DNA from 3 places in the Kribbella sp. NPDC004536 genome. Region 3 is predicted to be linked to each of the others. Evidence: riboswitches for the same ligand, from Rfam matches in the RefSeq annotation. Region 3 holds a riboswitch; each other region holds the start of a gene.
The links. Region 3 has a riboswitch for thiamine pyrophosphate ahead of thiS (sulfur carrier protein ThiS). Riboswitches for the same ligand answer to the same signal wherever they lie in the genome.

Region 1: another riboswitch for thiamine pyrophosphate. It lies ahead of thiC (phosphomethylpyrimidine synthase ThiC); the one in region 3 lies ahead of thiS (sulfur carrier protein ThiS).
Region 2: another riboswitch for thiamine pyrophosphate. It lies ahead of ACFYRU_RS11735 (purine-cytosine permease family protein); the one in region 3 lies ahead of thiS (sulfur carrier protein ThiS).

What each region holds. Positions count from the first base shown of each region.
Region 1 is NZ_JBIALY010000006.1:80,884-87,240, reverse strand. It holds gene ACFYRU_RS38730 (anion permease) at 1-260, shown strand, start outside; gene ACFYRU_RS38725 (hypothetical protein) at 274-507, shown strand; gene ACFYRU_RS38720 (hypothetical protein) at 515-1,039, opposite strand; gene ACFYRU_RS38715 (lysophospholipid acyltransferase family protein) at 1,141-1,893, opposite strand; TPP riboswitch at 1,919-2,052, shown strand; gene thiC (phosphomethylpyrimidine synthase ThiC) at 2,043-3,644, shown strand; gene ACFYRU_RS38705 (transposase) at 3,785-4,384, shown strand; gene ACFYRU_RS38700 (hypothetical protein) at 4,381-4,935, shown strand; gene ACFYRU_RS38695 (RDD family protein) at 4,939-5,631, opposite strand; gene ACFYRU_RS38690 (DUF2752 domain-containing protein) at 5,737-6,177, shown strand; gene ACFYRU_RS38685 (hypothetical protein) at 6,220-6,357, opposite strand, start outside.
Region 2 is NZ_JBIALY010000001.1:2,358,677-2,365,033, reverse strand. It holds gene ACFYRU_RS11750 (RNA polymerase sigma factor) at 1-477, shown strand, start outside; gene ACFYRU_RS11745 (methylated-DNA--[protein]-cysteine S-methyltransferase) at 470-1,039, shown strand; gene ACFYRU_RS11740 (class I SAM-dependent methyltransferase) at 1,131-1,811, opposite strand; gene ACFYRU_RS11735 (purine-cytosine permease family protein) at 1,838-3,166, opposite strand; TPP riboswitch at 3,162-3,278, opposite strand; gene ACFYRU_RS11730 (alpha/beta fold hydrolase) at 3,297-3,956, opposite strand; gene ACFYRU_RS11725 (hypothetical protein) at 3,953-4,762, opposite strand; gene ACFYRU_RS11720 (DUF3152 domain-containing protein) at 4,792-5,631, opposite strand; gene ACFYRU_RS11715 (ATP-binding protein) at 5,680-6,357, opposite strand, start outside.
Region 3 is NZ_JBIALY010000001.1:2,964,293-2,970,649, reverse strand. It holds gene ACFYRU_RS14695 (DUF5937 family protein) at 1-923, shown strand, start outside; gene ACFYRU_RS14690 (glycosyl hydrolase) at 1,036-3,594, shown strand; TPP riboswitch at 3,647-3,757, shown strand; gene thiS (sulfur carrier protein ThiS) at 3,747-3,950, shown strand; gene ACFYRU_RS14680 (thiazole synthase) at 3,952-4,725, shown strand; gene ACFYRU_RS14675 (DUF6807 family protein) at 4,700-6,357, opposite strand, start outside.

The sequences.
Region 1 (6,357 bases), on a different contig from region 3:
AGCGGCTGGCCGAGGTGCGCTGGACTGTGGCCGGCCGGATGGCCGTCGCCTGGCTGCTGACGCTGCCCGCGGCGGCGATCGTCGGCGCACTCGCCGGTGAGGTCGCGGACTCCGGCAACCTCGGTGTCGCGATCATCGCCGTACTCGCGGTCGCGGCCGGTGGCGCCATCTACGCCGCGTCCCGGCGCCGCCCGGTGACGTCGGAGAACGTCAACGAGTACCCGAGCTCGACCCCCGCCACCACGCCCGCCGCGGCCTGAGAGGAGTACGACGATGCACATCAAGTGGGATGCCCTCGGTGAGGTCGCACTGGCCAGCCTGCTCTTCGGTGTCGGTCTGGCGGTGCTGTTCGCGCTCGGAGTCACCGCGATGGCGCGGCGTGCCGTAGCGATCGACGACAAGCGGCAGCCGTCCGTGGTGGACACGGGTGTCGCTGCACTGTGTTTCGCGGCCTGCCTGGCCGCCGTGCTCTACGGGCTGTACCTGATCATCCCGCAGTTCCACTAGTACCCGGCTAACGGTTCCAACGGCGTACAGCCTTGGCGACGTCCTTCGTACGGATGGAGCCGAGGTTGTACTCCCATGCGGCCAGCAGGCGGTCGCCGAGCACCTCTGCGTCCAAGAACGTACGGGGGCGTACGGCGACGGCCCAGGTGGCCGCTACAGCGTGCCCCTGCTGGTGGAGCAGGTGGTCGACGGTCGCTTCGATACGGGCTTTCTGCTCGCTGTCCAGGCCGTCCGTGGCCCACTCCTGCAGCAACCGTGGGTCGTCGGCCGTCATCCGGGCCAGGTAAGTCAGCGGGCCGCGCCAGAAACCCTTGCTGCCGATGCTGTCCAGCGTCTCCAGCGGGAACCAGCCGTTCTGGTTGCGCCGGCCGTTCACCGCGGACTCCACCTCGCGGGCACGGTCCACCGTCAGGCCGCGGGTCGCCCAGTCGACGAAGTAGGCGCCGGCGTCCGGGATGTGCTCAGCGACATGCGGCGCCGGCGTCAGCGCACCGGGCTCGAAAAGATGCAGCTCTTCCGGTGAATCGAACAAGGACCTGCCCCCGCCTGCTTTGGTAAACCAGCTACCACAGGGACCCCCCAGGTACCTGCTACGTCAACGAGTGCCTTCGTACCCTTGATCGCCCCTCAGGGTCAAGGTCTCCTCCGCCGTTCGGCCCGCTCCGCGAGCTCCTCGCGATCCAGCCGCTCGGCCTCCTCCGGGGTCGGCGCGCTGCCGCCGTACGCGGCCGGCAACCACCAGGCACCGGCCGGCTGCTCAGGGTAGGAACGGATGCTCTCGTCCAGCATCCCGGCCATCGTCGTCCGCAGCCGCGCGGTCGCCTCCGCGGGGTCGTCGGCGGCCGTCACGGTGAGCGGGGCGCCGATGCTGATCGAGATCGGGCGGTGCCGGGTGAAGTCCCGCGGGTGGTCCTTGGTGAACATCCGCTGGGTGCCCCACAGGATCATCGGCAGGATCGGTACGCCGGCCTCGGCGGCCATCCGGACCGTGCCGGACTTGAACTCCTTGAGCTCGAACGAGCGGCTGATCGTCGCCTCCGGGAACACTCCGACCAGTTCGCCGTTCCGCAGGTACTCCACGGCGGTCCGGTACGACGCCGCGCCCGCCTCCCGGTCCACCGGGATGTGGTGCATGCCGCGCATCAGCGGACCGGAGTACCGGTTCCGGAACAGCACCTCCTTGGCCATGAAGCGGACCAGCCGCTTGGCCGGCAGGGCGCCGAACCCGCCGAGGACGAAGTCGACGTAGCTGATGTGGTTGATCGCGACCAGTGCTCCGCCCGTGCGCGGGACGTGCTCCGTCCCGGTGCGGCGGATCTTGAGGTCCAGCACCGTGAAGGCAGTCTTCGCGAAGGCGACGACGGGCGGGTACACGAGGTCTCTCATGACCCGATTATGGTGGGCGCTGACAACTAGAGACCGCGGGAGCTCGCACCGTAGTGGGCTGAGAGGGCGGCTGGACCAGGAATCTGACCCTGGCCGGTGCCGCCGACCGCAGAACCTGTCCGGGTAATTCCGGCGTAGGGAGCAGCAAGATGGTCAATGTCAGCACCGGCCCGATCTCGGGGTCGGAGAAGATCTATCGCGGCGAGCTCGGCGTACCGGCGCGCCGGGTCAATCTCACCAACGGTGAGTACTTCGACCTCTACGACACGTCGGGTCCGTACACCGACGCGTCCGCGCAGATCGACATACAGGCCGGTCTGCCGCCGCTGCGGCGGGACTGGATCGCCGGCCGCGAGCCGCGGACCCAGCTCGGGCACGCGCGGGCCGGGACGATCACCGAGGAGATGAGGTACGTCGCGCTCCGGGAAGGGCTCGACCCGGAATTCGTCCGGGACGAGGTGGCGCGCGGCCGGGCGGTGATCCCGGCGAACCGCTGCCACCCGGAGAGCGAGCCGATGATCATCGGCAAGAAGTTCCTGGTGAAGGTGAACGCCAACATCGGCAACTCGGCGGTCAGCAGCTCGATCGAGGAGGAGGTCGAGAAACTCGTCTGGGCGACCAGGTGGGGCGCGGACACCGTGATGGACCTGTCGACCGGGAAGAACATCCACGAGACGCGGGAATGGATCCTGCGGAACTCGCCGGTGCCGATCGGTACGGTCCCGCTGTACCAGGCGCTGGAGAAGGTGAAGGGCGATCCGGCCGCGCTGTCGTGGGAGGTCTACCGCGACACCGTGATCGAGCAGTGCGAGCAGGGCGTCGACTACATGACGGTGCACGCGGGCGTACTGCTGCGGTACGTGCCGCTGACCGCGCGGCGGATCACGGGGATCGTGTCGCGCGGTGGGTCGATCATGGCCGCGTGGTGCCTCGCGCATCACCAGGAGTCCTTCCTGTACACGCATTTCGCGGAGCTGTGCTCCATCCTGCGTGAGTACGACGTGACGTTCTCGCTCGGCGACGGGCTGCGGCCCGGGTGCATCGCGGACGCGAACGACGAGGCGCAGTTCGCGGAGCTGCGGACGTTGGGGGAGCTGACCCGGATCGCCTGGGAGCACGACGTACAGGTGATGATCGAGGGGCCGGGACATGTGCCGATGCACAAGATCGCCGAGAACGTACGGCTCGAGGAGGAGCTCTGCGGCGAGGCGCCGTTCTACACATTGGGGCCGTTGGCAACTGATGTGGCGCCGGCCTACGACCACATCACGTCGGCGATCGGGGCGGCGCAGATCGGCTGGCTGGGTACGGCGATGCTCTGCTACGTCACGCCCAAGGAACACCTCGGGCTGCCGGATCGCGACGACGTGAAGACCGGGGTGATCACGTACAAGATCGCCGCCCACGCAGCCGATCTGGCCAAGGGGCATCCGGGTGCGCAGGCCTGGGACGACACGTTGTCCAAGGCAAGGTTCGAGTTCCGCTGGGAGGACCAGTTCAACCTCTCGCTGGATCCCGACACCGCACGTTCGTTCCATGACGAGACACTGCCCGCCGAGCCCGCCAAGACCGCCCACTTCTGCTCGATGTGCGGTCCGAAGTTCTGCTCGATGCGGATCACCGCCGACATCCGCGCCTACGCCGAAGAACGAGGCCTGACCTCCACCGAAGCCATCGAAGCCGGCTTCGCCGAAATGTCCGAGACCTTCAGGTCCACGGACCAGAAGTTGTACCTGCCTGTCACCGACTGAGTCGGTTTCCGGTCCGGCCCGGCGTGTGCGACGCTCCGGGCCGGATACGGGGAGTGACCGGGTGAAGCGGTTCAGGTTTTGGCCTTCACTCTGCGTTAATAAGGTTGTAGCCTTATGGGCGTCGGAAGGAGGTGCTGGTGATGGTCTTCGTTCTCACGGTAGATCAGCGGGGTAGCCGAAGCACGAGTGATCTCGTACCCGAGTTGCTGAGCTCCCTGAACCGGCGGCCGCGGCGCGGCGGGCTGTTGCGGCGGTTCGAGCGGACCGCCGGCGACGAGGTGCAGGGCGTGTTGTCCGAGGCCCGGACGACCGTCGACGTGATCGTCGAGCTGCTCCGGACCGACAGTTGGTACGTCGGACTCGGCGTCGGCGACGTCACCGAACCGCTGCCCCGGAGTACGCGCGCCGGTAGCGGTGACGCGTTCGTGTTCGCCCGGGAGGCGGTCACCCGGGCCAAGTCGAGCCCGCACCACGTGAACGTGGTGGGATCCAACCCGCGGAGCGCCGAGCAGGTGGAGACGGTGCTCTGGCTGATGGCGTCCGTACTGCGACGACGGAGCGAACGCGGTTGGGCCGTGGCGGATCTGTTGGGCGATGGACTCACCAGGCGGGAGATCGGCGTGAAACTCGGCATCAGCCAGTCGGCAGTGACCCAGCGGGCCCAAGCGGCCGGTGTCGCCGAGGAACAACGCGGACGGGCACTTGCGGCCGACCTCCTCGACCACGGGGTCGCTGCGTGACGGCGCTGGTACTTTCGCTCACCGCAGCCGCCCTCGTCCTCGCCGTACTGGCGTGGGTGCCCAAGTCCGGATCCAACCTCGAGATCGTCATCAGCGGTGTCATGCTGGCCTGTTTAGCTGCGGTTGGCGTCCTGTTGCTCGCCGGCCACGGTGTGGACGGCTGGGCCGAGCGCTGGTGGAACGTGCTGCTCCTGCTCGCGGGAGGGCTTGCGGTGACCGGCGGCGGCCCGCTGACGACCTCTGTGCTGGCCTTGGCCGACAGAGGGAACACCCGTGCCCAGTCGACGCAGAAGGCCGGTGAGGTACTACGTGGCGGCGCACTGATCGGTGCGCTCGAACGGATGGCCATCTACGCCGCACTGGTCGCGGGCTGGCCGGAAGGCATCGCGATCGTGCTGGCGATCAAAGGGCTGGCCAGGTACCCGGAACTCCGTAGTCCTGACCAGCCGGCGTCCGTCACCCCACAGGCTGTTGCCGAACGCTTCATCATCGGCACGTTCACCAGCGTCCTGTGGGCTGTTACGTGCGCAGGGCTACTGCGCTCGCACTGAATGTCAGTTGGTGCGCACCACGAAGGTGTTGCAGACCTTGTCGTGCCAGGTCTGCTTCTGCTCGTCCCACAACGGCCAGAGCGAGTCCAGGAAGCAGGCGTTGTTGAAGATGCCGCTGAGGATCTCGCGCAGGAACGCCCGGCCGGCTCCGACCGTCTGGCCGGTCCTGGAGTCGACCAACTTGATGTGCAGCACGCTTTTGCCGACGCTCTGCCCGGTCGACCCCTGCCGGAACACCCGGTTCCACAGGCCGAGCCCGAAGCTGGCCAGCGCTCCGACGATGAGCAGGATGACCGCGAAGGCCGATGGGCCGTTGTCGTAGCGGTTCTGCCTGGTGAAGACGTCCGCGATGAAGACGCCGTAGCCGATCAGGACCGGCACAGTGCTGATCAGACCGTCGATCAAGGACGCCCCGACCCGCGGAAGCCAGTCCGCCAACGGTGCCTGCGGCCCGCCGTACCCGTACCCGGGCTGCTGGGGATACCCGTACTGTCCGGGCTGCCCAGGAGCCTGCCCGTACCCAGGCTGCTGCCCGTAACCCTGCCCGTAGCCCTGCCCGTAGCCCGGCTGCTGCCCGTACCCGGGCTGCTGGCCATAGCCCGGCTGCTGCTGCCCGTAGCCGGGCTGCTGACCGTACTGACCCGGCTGCTGCGGGTCCTGGGGGCCGTAGCCCGGTGGTGGCGTCGGAGTGCTCACGACGATCCCTTCTGGCGAAGTGCAAATGAGGAGTAATTGCAGGCTAGTGCTCCGACGTGCCAGAGTCGCGGACAGATCCCACCCGCGGCGAGTTACCGTTGTCCGGTGAGCGTCTCGCAGAGCGTCGTACTCCGCCCCACCGGCCCGGTTCAACCGCTGGACCGCCGCGTCTGGGGCCTGACCGCCGTCGGCGTCGGGGGATTCGTACTGGCAGGCGCCTACCAGCTGTCCGGCGGGCGGATCGGCCTACCGTGCATCCTGCACGCGACCACCGGCCTGAACTGCCCGCTGTGCGGGTCGACGCGGATGGCCGCGGCCATGCTCCGCGGGGACTTCGGCGGGGCGTGGCACTTCAACCCCGTGGTGTTCGTGCTCGGCCCGCTGGGTGCCGTTGCCATCGGCTACCAGGTGCTTGCCTGGGCACTCGAATCGCTCCGGCTGGTCAGACTGCCACGGCTGCACCTGAGCCGGCGCACCGTCGACCGCCTGACGAACGCGATCGTCGCACTGTTCATCGTGTACGGCGTCGCGCGCAACCTGTTCTGACCACCGGCCGGGCGAACCACCGCCGCCCGGCCGGAACCAGCACTAGTTCGGCCGGGTGAGGCCGGAGGCGTAGCCGATGATCCCCAGGACCAGGGCGACGATGCCGCCGATCCAGGCGATCTTCGCGAGCGTGTCGGGCTGGCCCTGCTCGCGGTACTTGCTCTGGCCGATCAGACCGAG
Region 2 (6,357 bases), 610 kb from region 3:
ACGGGGCTGCCACCGTTCCAGGCGCTGGTCGACGCGCACTGGCGGGACGTGGCGCGGCTGGCCCGCGCGATGGCCGGTCAGGACGGCGACGACGTCGCGCAGCGCGCCTGGGAGAAGGCGTACGCGGCGTACCCGACGCTGAAGTCGGCGAAGAACCTGCGCAGCTGGCTGCTGACCATCACCGCCCGGTGCGCGACCGACGTCCACCGGGCGCGGAAACCGCAACGCCCACTGGAGGACGCGCCGCCGGTCGCGGTCGACGGGCCGGAGGCCGCCGACTGGCCGGACCCGGACCTCTGGCAGGCGGTGAACGAACTACCGGAGCGGCAACGCTTCGCGATCACGCTGAAATACGTCGGCGACCTGGACCACCACGGCGTGGCCGCCGCCCTGGACACCACGCCCGCCGCGTCGCGCCGGCTCGTCAGCGACGCGCTGGCGGCCCTGCGGACGAAACTCGGAGTACACGATGACTGATCTCGAGAGCCGGCTGACCCGGCTGAACACCACCCCCGACCTGAAACCACCCGTCTTCCCCGACGCCGACGTCGCCTACACGCTGCACGACACGCCGATCGGCACGTTGCTGCTCGCGGTCGCGCGCGGGAAGGTCGTCGCCAGCTCGTTCGGCGACGAGGAGACGATGACGAACCGGCTCGCCCGTGCGGTGTCGCCGCGCGTACTGCGGCTGGCTCGCCCGCTGGACGACGTACGCCGGCAACTCGACGAGTACCTCGCCGGACGCCGGCACACGTTCGACCTGGACGTCGATCTCGTGCTGGCGTCACCGTTCCAGCGGCTGGTCCTCGAGGACCTGCCGGCGCACACCAGCTACGGGCGGACGATCACGTACGGCGCTGTTGCCGTCGGCATCGACAAGCCGAAGGCGGCCCGCGCGGTCGGCACCGCGCTGGGCGCGAACCCGGTCTGCGTCGTACTGCCGTGCCACCGGGTGATCGGCGCGAACGGCGCCCTCACCGGATATGCCGGCGGCCTGGATGCAAAGCGTTTTCTCTTGAATCTGGAAGCAAAAAGCTGACGTTCCGGAATTGTCCGGAACGGATTTAGACTGAATGGACAAAGGAGCAGATCCCCAGTGTGGAGTGGGGATCTGCTTCTTTACGTGTCAGCTAGTTTGCGGGGGCGTGGATCTCCAGGATGAGTCGGCGGCGGCCGCCCCACTCGCGTTTGTAGACCTTGTAGTCGGCGATTCCGGCAGCCGCGCAGAGCCGGCCGTAGCTGATCTCGTCGTGGATGAAGTGCACGCTGCTGCGGTTGTCGTCGTGCTCGGTGGTGACGATCCGGTGCTCCGGTCCCTGGCGCATCCCGTTCGCGATCTCGGCTGCGGTCGCCGGTCCCCAGACCGGGCCTTCGATGACCGCGATCCCGCCCGGCTTCAGCACCCGGGAGATCTCGCAGATCGTGGAGATCTGCTCGTCCTCGGCGAACAGTTCGTGGAACGCCGTCCACAGGCAGATCACCGCGTCGAACGAGTCCCACTTGTACGGCAGGTCGGTCATCGAACCGATCGCCCAGTCGATCGCGAGCTCCTCCTCGGCGGCCTGCGCCCGACCGGCCTCGATCAGGTTCGGCGAGATGTCCAGCGCGCGGACGACCTTGCCGCCGCGGCGCAGCGGCAGCGCGACCCGGCCGTACCCGCAGCACAGGTCCAGTACGGACTCGCGGCCGACCAGCAGCTCCTCGACCGCCTTGACGATCGCCGTGTCCCGCTCGGGAGTGGTTCGCGCGGCCAGGCCGTCGGCCCCCAACTCCGCATATTCGGCCCGGCTACGCAGTGCGGAATTCAGCATGCCGCCAGTATTCCGTTGCCGCCGGGTCAGTTGTCCAGCGGCTGGCGCCGTACCCGGCCGAGGAGTACCGCGGCGAGCATCGAGACCACGATCGAGGTGTACGTCGCGCCGAGCCATCCCGGGACCGCGTGGTGGTTGAAGAGGGACTGCTGGATCTTGGTCCAGAACGGGGACCAGCCCGCGACGGTACCGGGGTTCACCAACTGGTACGCGACGAAGCCGATCAGCCACGCGACGGTCGGCTGCCAGCGGAACTTCGCCGTGTCGGACACGTCCCACTTCATCTTGCAGACCACGAAGAAGTCCGCGATCGCGACCGCGAACAACGGGATGAAGACCGAGCCGATGAGGTACAGGAACTGCGTGTAGTTGCCCAGGTCAATAAACATCGCGATGCCGGTGGCAACGACCCCGATCGCCACCGAGATCCACCGGCGGTCGATGTGACCGACGAGATTGTGCAGGGACATCGTCGTCGAGTAGACGTTCGCGTACGCCTCGTCGACCTCGTCGACCAGCAGTACGAACAGCGCGATCGCGCCGGCCGGCAGCGTGACGAGCGCGGTGATCACGTCGTCGGTGTTCGTCTGCAGGGTCGCCACCGCGACCACACCGAGTGCGTAGTAGATGATCGCGGCCAGACCATAGCCGAGCGAGGAGCCCGCGAAGGCAGCCTTGTTCGTCCGCGAGTGCCGCGTGTAGTCGGCGGCCAACGGCGCGAACGAGACGACCCCGGCGGCAGCCAGGTCGACCGCCGGCCAGAAGCCGTACACGCTGTCCTGCGGCAGCGCGTGCGCCGGCTTGCTGAGCACCTGGACGAACAGGTATGCCGAAGCGATCAGTACCAGCCAGACCATGAACTTGCGGAGCAGCCGGACGCTGCCCAGCGGCCGGACCGCCATCGTCGTGGCGATCGCACCCGCGAGGAGTACGAACAGCCAACGCCACTTCTCACTCGTCACCGCGACGGCGGCCTGCGAGATGACGATGATCTCCATCGTCGCCCAGCCGATGTTCTGCGCGATGTTCAGTACGGTCGGCGCCATCGATCCGCGGCGTCCGAACAGCCCGCGCAGCGCGGCCATCGCCGGCGCACCGGTCTGCGAACCGAACACGGCGGAGCCGCCGAGCACCAGCGCACCGAGGCCGCAGCCGACGACCACCGCGAGCAACCCCTGCCACAGGGAGCCGGTATAGGCCGCGACCAGCGCGCCGGTCACCGGGCCGAAGAGCGAGATGCCGAAGTTTCCCCACAGCGTGAACTGGGTCAGGAACCCGAGCGTCCGCGGCGCGTCCGTGGTGAGGACGAGCGGCGCCTCGGCCTTGCTTTCAGGACGTACAGCTGTATCGGTCATGAGTGAGCCCACTCCCTACGCCGGCATTACCCGGTCAGGTTCAGGCGGTCGGCGACCCAGCTGTCGCCCTCTCAGCCCGCGCTTCTCGGTGCGAGCTCCCGCATAGGTTTGTGCTGAAGAGCTTAACGCGTCAGCTGCTTTCGGGCAGCGCGGCGGCTCGTTCTATGAGAGCGGCCAGCTCCGGGCCGTTCGTCACGTTCGGCATGTGCGACCCGGTGTCCAGGGTCCGTGCCTCACCGTGACCGAGCTCCGCGAGGTGCTCCAGCCACTCGGCCGTACACATCAGGTCGTACCTGCCGCGGACCAGGACGACCGGGGCCTTGACCTGGGACATGACCGCGGCCAGGTCGTGCTGCCGGGACGCCTCTCCGGCCCGGGCGATCGTCGGCAGCGTCGTCCGGGCGTACTGCGGGCTGATCCGGACCAGCTTCGGTACGTCCGGGATGGCCGACCCGACGAGCCGCACGGCCCGGTCGATCCAGCTCGACATCCGTACGTCGCCGGTCGGCGCGGCCAGGACGAGGGCGTGTACGAGCTCCGGGTAGCGGATCGCGGTCTCCACGACGATCTGACAGCTCGCGGAGTGACCGACGAGGACGGCGCGTTCGCGGATCTTCTCCGCCAGTGCGACCGCGAGCGCACGGGGGTGCAGGTCCTCGCGAGCGCCCGCGGGTTCGCCGTACCCGGGGAGAGTGACCACGTGGTACTTCGTCACGAGGTGCTCGGCTGTCCGTGCGTACGACTCCGGGCCGAGGCCCAGACCGGGTACGAGGACGACTGGTGCGCTCACTCCCAGGGCGCCTTGGCCGGCGGTGCCTTGACGACCGGGTTCGGTACGTCGGGCTTCAGTTCGCGGTACCCGAGGAAGAAGCCGACGGCGACGAGCAGCAGGCCGAAACCACCCCAGCCGTACGCCGTGGGCAGCCGGTACACCGTTCCGTCGTTGCCGCCGAGGCCTGTGGACAGCACCATGACCAGCCAGACCAGGATCGGGATCGCGGACACCGCGACCAGACCCAGCCCGACCAGCTCGGCAGGACCGGGGTTGCGACCGACCTTGCGGCGGGCCAGTACGTCCCGGAGCCACATCACCAGCGCGCCGGCGCCGACGACCACCAGCATCAGCTGGCCGATGGCGTCCAGTACGTCGGTGCGGAGCGGGTGGTTGAGGGGTGAGCCCGGTGCCTGCGAGATCTCCCGGAGCGCGACTCGCTGGACGGTCAGTACGAGCAAGCCGTAGATGGTCGCGATGAACGTCGCCAGCCCGACCACACGGGACGCACGGGGGTCACGTGGCGCCTCCCGGCCGTACGTCGGCAGCTCATGCGACTCCGGGGTGGCCGGCGTACCGAACGGGGTGCCGGGGCGGTAGACCGGAGGCTGGTGGTACGCCGGGTTCGTCTGCACCGGCGGCTGCTGGCCACCGTAGGGCTGGGGCTGCGCGTACGGGAACTGTTCCGGCGGCGCCTGCTGACCGCTCGCGTAGTTGCCACCGCCGTACGGCGCGGGCGGAGCGTAGTGGTGCTCCTCGCCGGGCGGCGGCTGCTTGTCGGGGTCCTCGTCCCGGCCGTACGTCGGGAAGTCCTGTGACGACATCTGCTGCTCCTCCCGTCGTACCCAGTTTCTCAGGTGGCCTTGACCGTCGGCCAGGCGTTCGGCAGGCAGCCGGCCAGACCCTTGGTCTGCTGCATCATCACCGGCGCGGGGGTCTTCGGCGCCGTACACGTCGAGTGACCGTGGCCGAGCGCGTGCCCGACCTCGTGGTTGACCAGGTAGCTGCGGTACAGGTCGACGTTGCCGTTGTACGCCGGGATCGCGTAGATCCAGCGCTTCGCGTTCAGTACGACCCGGTCCTCGACGCGGCAGGAAACCTCACCGCCGGTGTCGAGCGGGAGGCAGAGCTTGTCGGTCAATGTCGGCGTGGCCAGGATGATCCGCAGGTCCGCGTCCGGCTTGTCGGTCCGCTCGAAGCTGACCGGATGCAGCGCCTGCCAGCCCCGCGGATCGGTCAACGTCTTGTGGATCGCCGCCGCGACCGCGGCACCGTTCACGGTGACACCCTGCTCGATCTCCACGCGGTAGGTCAGCTTGTCGCGGACCCCGTTCGCCTTACTGAACCCAGGCACCACGGCGAGCTTCCCGGTCGACACGAGCACGTTCGGCTTCGCGCCCTTGGGCTTCCGCGTCAAGCTCGGCGCCGGCCGCAACGGGGTGGTGAACTTCTGCGTCGGCGTAGGCACCGGCGTCGGAGTCACCGACACCACGGGCTCTTCGTCCGCCACATCGTTGACCCCCGCAACCGCCTGCGCCGCAAGGCTGCTGCGATGAGCCACGTCCGGATGCGCCACCACCACAGTCGCCGCCACCGCAAGCAAGGTCACCACAACCCACTGCCCGCGATAACCCTTCCGCCGACTGTGCCGCCCACGCGCACCCATCTGCTGGCCACGCCGCCGGGAGGTCATGACACTCGACCCTACCGACCCCAGCCACCCCACGAAACCCCGGTTGCGTTAAGCCGTTCTGGTGCGGAGGAATTTTCCGAAGTGGGGGACGGTGAAGGCTACGGTGCCTCGTTCGGCGGAGAAGACCAGGCCTTTCTTGATCAGGCCGTCGCGCGCGGGGGACAGGGACTGGGGTTTGCGGTTGAGGGTGCTGGCTACTTCGGAGGTGGGGACGGAGCCGTCGTCCACGCCGATGCCCAGCTCGGCCATGGCGCGCATGTACTCGCGTTCGGCGGGGGTGGCTCGTTCGTAGCGGGAGCCGAAGAAGCCCACGGTGAGTTCGGCGGAGGCCTCCGGGGCGGCTACGGCGACGTCCTTGATGGTGATCGGTGAGGTCGGCGCGTGGTCCCAGGTGGAGTGGGCGAAGGCCTGGACGAAGTACGGGTAGCCGTCGGTCTGCGCGTACAGCTCGTCCAGGGCCTCCTCGTCGTACTGCACTCCTTCGCTCTCGGCCGGGATCAGCAGCGCGCGGTCACACGCGTCCCGCGCCAGGCGGTCCACGCGGATGTAGCGGAACAGCCGCTCCGAGTACGACTTGCTGGCGGACAGTACGGCCGGCAGGTGCGGCAGACCGGCGCCGACGACGACAAGCGGCGCGCTCTGCTGGGAGATCTCGTGGCAGGCAGCGCACAGCGCGGACAGGTCGTCCGTGCTGATGTCCTGCATCTCGTCGATGAACAAGCCGAC
Region 3 (6,357 bases):
AGGATCTGGCCGGCGTACGGTTTGCGGTCTCGCCGGTGGCGGAGATGGTGTTGTCGTTGCGGGCGTTGCGGGATCCGGGGCGGTTCCCGTTGCAGCTGGGGTGGGTGCGGGCCGTCCAGTCGCGGGCGAAAGAGCTCGACTGGGACGTACTGCGGTGGCTGGTCAACGACACCATGGGGAGCCCGGACTTTCTCACGCCGCGGCCGACGTCGCCGCTCACGCAACTGACCGACGAACTGGACATCATCGCCAACGTCGACCCAACCACGTTCTACCAGCAACTCACGGCAGTACACGGTGAGTTCCCGGAAGGTCTCAGCACCAACAGCGTCGTTGAAGCACTCAGTCACTACTGGCAGACGATGATGGCGCCGTACTGGAACCGCATGCGCACGCTGCTCTCCGCTGACATCAGCTACCGCGGCCATATCCTCACGCAGCACGGGACAGGCGCGATGCTGAACGGCCTGGGCCCTGCCATCACGTACGCCGACGGGCTGCTCAAGGTGGATCGAGTAGCCGAGCGAAGCCGTACCGAGGAGATCAAAGGACGCGGCCTGGTACTTCAGCCGACGCTGTTCGGACCACATGCGGTCATCCCGTTCGACCCTGGTGCCGACCCGCTGCTCGGCTATCCCCCGCGCGGTCAGGCGAACCTGTGGTCCGTGGTCGAGCCCCCGTCCCATCAAGATCTCGCGCAGCTGATCGGTACGCCCAGGGCCCGCATCCTCGACCTGCTGACGTACCCACGCACCACGACAGACCTGGCCGGCGAGCTACAGGTGACCCCGTCCGCGGTGAGCCAGCACCTCCAACTGCTGCGTCGTACCGGGCTCGTGGAACCGCACCGCACCGGCAAGCAGGTCCTCTACCGGCCGACCGAACTCGCCGCGTTGCTGACCGGGACCGACCTGAGCCGTTGACACCGCCGTAACCCACCGGCAATATTTGCGAAAGCGATTTCGCATCACCGAGCATCAACGTCGAGGCAGCCGACGTCCAGCCACTTCATCACGCCCCGAAACAGGAGTCGGCATGCGACGTACCCTTGCGCTCGCTTTCGCAGCGCTGCTCATCACCATCGGCACCATCACCCCAGCCCACGCCGCGACCCTTGCTCTCACCCCGATCACCCTTGGCAACGTGTTCACCGACGGCCAGCCGGTCAAGGTCGGCCTGAACACCGATGCATCGTCCGTCACGTGGTCCGCGGCCGACGTCAACGGCACGGTCGTGGCCACGGGAAGCCAGGCCGCCGCCAGTACGCTGCAGGTGTCCGTCGCCACCCGCGGCTGGTACCAGCTGACAGTCCAGGCGGGTACGGCGACCGCACAGACAACGTTCGCCATCCTCAGCCCGCTCAGTACGGCAGCAGTCGCCGGCCTGAGCACCAGCCGCGTCGGCGACTTCGAGAACACCGCCGAGGGCTGGACCTTCTACCCAGGCAGTGAATTCCCCGGCGCGACCGGGAGTTTCGCGCTCGACACCACCGACGAGCACTCGGGCAGCAGCTCCGGAAAGCTCTCCGGAAACTTCAGCGCCGGTGGTGCGTACGTCAGCGTCAACCGCCCGCTGCCGCTGACTGCCGCGACCAGCGTGAGCTTCTGGGCGAAGACGCCGAACCTGTCGTTCCTCACGTTCCGCATCACCGACTCCACCGGCCAGGTTCACCAGCAGCGCCTGACGTTGTCTGGGGCAACCGATTGGCAGCCGCTGAGTGTGACGAAGTTCGACGGCGGCAAGCAGTACGTGCACTTCGGCGGCACGAACGACGGCGTCTGGCACGGTCCGGCGAAGTCGATCGAGGTCGTGCTGGACAAGGGCGCGATCAGCGGCGCGACGAGCAGCAGCGTCAACCTCGACGACCTGACGCTCAACACGCTCGCGGCCACGCCGACGACACCGCTCGGCGACTACGAGAGCGCCGCGGAAGGCTGGTCGTTCTACCCGGGCAGCGAGTTCCCGGGCGCGACCGGCAGCCTCACCTACGACACCGCTTCGCCGCACGCCGGCGCCCAGTCCGCCAAGCTCAGCGGCGACTTCAGCGGTGGCGGAAACTACGTCGCACTCCAACGTACGCTCGTACCGATCGATGCCAAATCCCTCAATTTGTGGGTGAAATCCAGCCAACTCTCGTCGATCGGCCTGCGCGTGACCGACGCGACCGGTCAGGTCCATCAACAACGGCTGACGATCTCCGGCACCGGATGGCAACAGTTCAACGTCACGAGGTTCGACGCCGGCAGCGGATACCTGCACTTCGGTGGTGCCGACGACGGCATCTGGCACGGTCCGGCGAAGGCGATCATGCTGACGCTGGACAAGAGTTCGATCAACGGCGGCGGTACGACGGCCTCCGTCAACGTCGACGCGGTCGCCGCGACGACATCCCCGACGTACCAAGGCGCCGGTACGCACTTCGCCGGGACGTGGAGCACGGACCCGGTGCCGCTGCTCGTCCAGTCGGGGGCGCGGACCGCGCGCGACGAGGCGTACTGGTCGGCCGTCGAGAGCACCGTCGGCACCTACAGCTTCCCGGCGAAGTACACGTCGTACCTGCAGTCGTTCCAGTCCAACGGGCTCGACCCGTTGCTGATCGCGGACTACGGCAACGCGAAGTACGACGATGTGGCGAACAACGACGTCGACGCGCCGTTCACCGACGCCGGCCGGGCCGGCTTCGCGAACTACGCGGACAAGCTGGCGACACAGTACCCGCAGGTCCAGAACCTGGCGATCTGGAACGAGTGGGACGTGAACGCCGCCGGCCCGTCGAACTTTACCCCGGACAGCTACCTTGCGTTGCTCAAGGCAACGTATCCGAAGCTGAAGGCGAACCACCCGGGGCTGACGATCGTGGGCGGCGGTGACACCGACGTCACCCAGCAGGCGTGGTTCCAGCAGTTCTGCCAGCTCGGCGGACTGAAGTACCTCGACGTGGTGTCGATCCACCCCTACAACTACCTGAACGCGCCGGAGAGCCTCGGCACGTTCATCGACCAGGTGCGGGCGACGATCCGGCAGTACAACGGCGGCGTGGACAAGCCGATCTGGATCACCGAAGCCGGCTGGTACACCGGCGCCGGCAGCGCGGCGCCCGTGCCCGAGCCGACGCAGGCGATGTACATGGCCCGCGAGATGCTCAACGTCCCCGGACACGACGTCGACCGCTTCTACATGTACGACTTCAAGAACGACGGGATCAACCCCGCGGCTCAGGAGGACAACTTCGGCCTGATCCACAACGAGTCCGACGCTCTCGGCAAGTACACGCCTAAGCCCGCGTACGTCGCGTACTCCACCGCGGCGCGGCAGCTCCGTGGGGCGACATTCCTCGGGAAGGAGTACCCCGGGAACGGGCTGATCGACCAGGTGTACGCGGCCAACGACGGTACGCCGTTCCGCGCGATCTGGGCCGCGAGCGGCTCGAACACGACCGTGACGGTGAACGCCACCGGCCCGGTCCAGGTCACCAGCCTGTACGGACTGACCACGACGCAGACGCCGAACGCGAACGGCCAGATCACCGTCACCGTGGGTGTCTGGCCGACCTACATCTCCGGAGCAACCGTCACCTCGATCACCGCACCGTAGCTGTCCACGCCACCCTCCCGGTCGGAAAAGGCCGGGAGGGTGAGCTACAGTCGATGCTGTCCGCGGGAGCTCGCAGGGAGTGGGCTGAGAGGGTGACTGGCCGTCGCCGACCGCTGAACCTGACTCGGGTAATTCCGGCGTAGGGAGGAAGCATGGAGTCGGTGTGGGTGAACGGTACGACGGTCGACGTGCCGCCGGACAAGTCGGTGGCGGAGCTCGTCGACGAGTACTCCGACCGCAGCACCGGGATCGCGGTCGCGGTGAATCAGAGCGTGCTGACCAAGGCCGAGTGGGCACGCACCACGTTGCGTCCAGGTGACCGGGTCGAGATCGTCAGCGCGACGCAGGGAGGCTGAGATGGACGATCCACTGGAGCTCGGCTGGCGGACGTACGCCTCCCGGCTGATCATGGGCACCGGCGGTTCCGCCAACCTGGAAGTGATGGAAGAGGCATTGATTGCCTCCGGCACCCAACTGACCACGGTCGCGATGCGCCGCCTCGGTACGGGCCACGAGGGCTCCGTGCTCGACGTACTGAAGAAGCACAACATCGACGTACTGCCGAACACCGCAGGCTGTCACACCGCAGCCGAGGCCGTACTGACTGCGAAGCTGGCCCGTGAGGCGCTGGAGACCGACCTCATCAAGGTCGAGGTCGTGGCCGACGACCACCTGCTACTGCCTGATCCGATCGAGCTGCTGGATGCCGTGGACGCCTTGGTCGCGGACGGTTTCACCGTTCTCCCGTACACCAACGACGACCCGATCCTGGCGCGTCGCCTCGAGCAGGCGGGCTGCGCGGCGGTGATGCCGTTGGCCGCACCCATCGGTTCCGCGCTCGGCATCCGCAACCCGCACAACATCGCGCTGATCGCCGAGGCGGCGAACGTCCCGGTGATCGTGGACGCCGGTATCGGTACGGCGAGCGACGCCGCACTGGCGATGGAGCTCGGCTGCGACGCGGTGATGCTCGCGACCCCGGTGACCCGCGCGGAGAAGCCCGCGCTGATGGCCGCCGCGATGCGCGACGCCGTCTCGGCCGGCCGCAACGCCCGCCTCGCCGGCCGGGTCCCGCGCCGCTGGCAGTCCGCGCTCGCGTCCTCCCCTACAACCGGCCTGCCAACGTTCTAGCCTCGCTCGCGTCCAGCGGACGATCCAGCAGTACGGCGGTCAACGACAGCGCGAGCTGCTGATTCGGTTGGAGCGCCAACGGTTCGTCCCACGCGAGCGCCGGGCACGCACCGACGTACGCCGTCGTCCGCAGGAACCACGGCCACACCCGCTCGGGCTGTACCAGCAGCAAGCTGACATCGCCTTGCACCAATGCGAGCCACGGACTCGACGACCCGAAAGCCGCCTCGACACCGGCGCCGTCCGCGCTCAGCACGGTCGTCTCCACGAGCGGCAGCCGCCAGAAGATCCCGCCGTACCCGGCACCCTCGCGGCCGGTCGTCGACGGGCTGTCGATGCGGATCGAGCCGTACCGGGCCGTCAGCACGCTCCGCCAGTCGAGCCGCCAGCCGCCGAACGCGAACGCCCCGGTGAGACGCCGCTGCTCGACAAGCTGCGGCCGGCCCTGCTCGTCGTACCAAGTGATGTCGTCGATCAGCTCGCGGTCGTCGATCGTCACGCCGCGGCTGCGTTGCTGCCCGTGGTTCGTCAGCAGGGTGGGACCTTGCCCACGTACGTACGTCCGGGCGCCCCAGTGCGACGTCCCGTTGACCTCCGCGACGGCGAGCGAGACGCCGTAATGGTGGCGGTGGTCGACCGGGCTGGCCTCGGTCAACGGATGGCCGCCGAGGGTCCGGACGGGATGCAGGTACGGCCGGGGCGCGTGTACCTGCGGCATCCGCCGGCCGAACTCGTACCGCGCGAGCATGCCCGCGGAACTTCCCAGCTCGTAGATGTCGCCTTGCTGCTGCCACCCGATCCGGTCGTCCGGCGTCGCGGACCGCCGCGCCTGCGGCACCGGCCCGGTACTCGCCCGGACCGCCAGCCGCAGCTCCGGTACGTCGGCCACCGCGCCGGCCGGCCCCGCGATCGACGCGAGCAACCGCTGCCAGGCGAGCTCACCGAGATCCTTCTGCGGCACCCGTACGGTCGTCAGCGACGGTACGGCGAACCGTGCCAGCCCGATGTCGTCCATCCCGGTCACGGACAGGTCGGTCGGTACCGCGACGCCGACCTCGTTCAGCCGGGCCAGCAGGCCGAACGCGACCAGGTCGTTGAACGCGACGACCGCCGTCACCCGCGCCTCGAGCACCCGTTCCACCGCGGCGTACCCGTCCTCGATCGACCAGCCGCACTCGAGCCGGACCAGGTCCAGCCCCGGGATCTCCCGCTCGGCGACGTCGAGCGCCTCCAGCCGCAGCCGGTTCGAGGCGCTCGCGGCCGGGCCGGACAGGAACGCGAGCCGCCGGTGCCCGAGCCCGACCAGGTGGTCCACCACGATCCGGACGGCGCGGCCGTAGTCGACGACGACGGACGACACCTTTGCCGGGCCTTGCCGGTTGACCAGGATCACCGGCTGGACCTGAGGCAGCAGTTCGACCAGCCGGTCCTCGTCCATTCGCGGCGAGACCATGATCAGCGCGTCGCAGCGGCGGCGCGCCTCGATCGCGATCGCCGCCTCGGCCTCCGGATCCTCGTCGGTCTCGGCGACCAGCACCTTGTACCCGGCCGCGGCGGACGCGTTCGTGATCCCGCGCAGGACCTGCTGGAACAGCGGGTTGCCGAGGTCAGGGACGACCAGCGCGACCATGT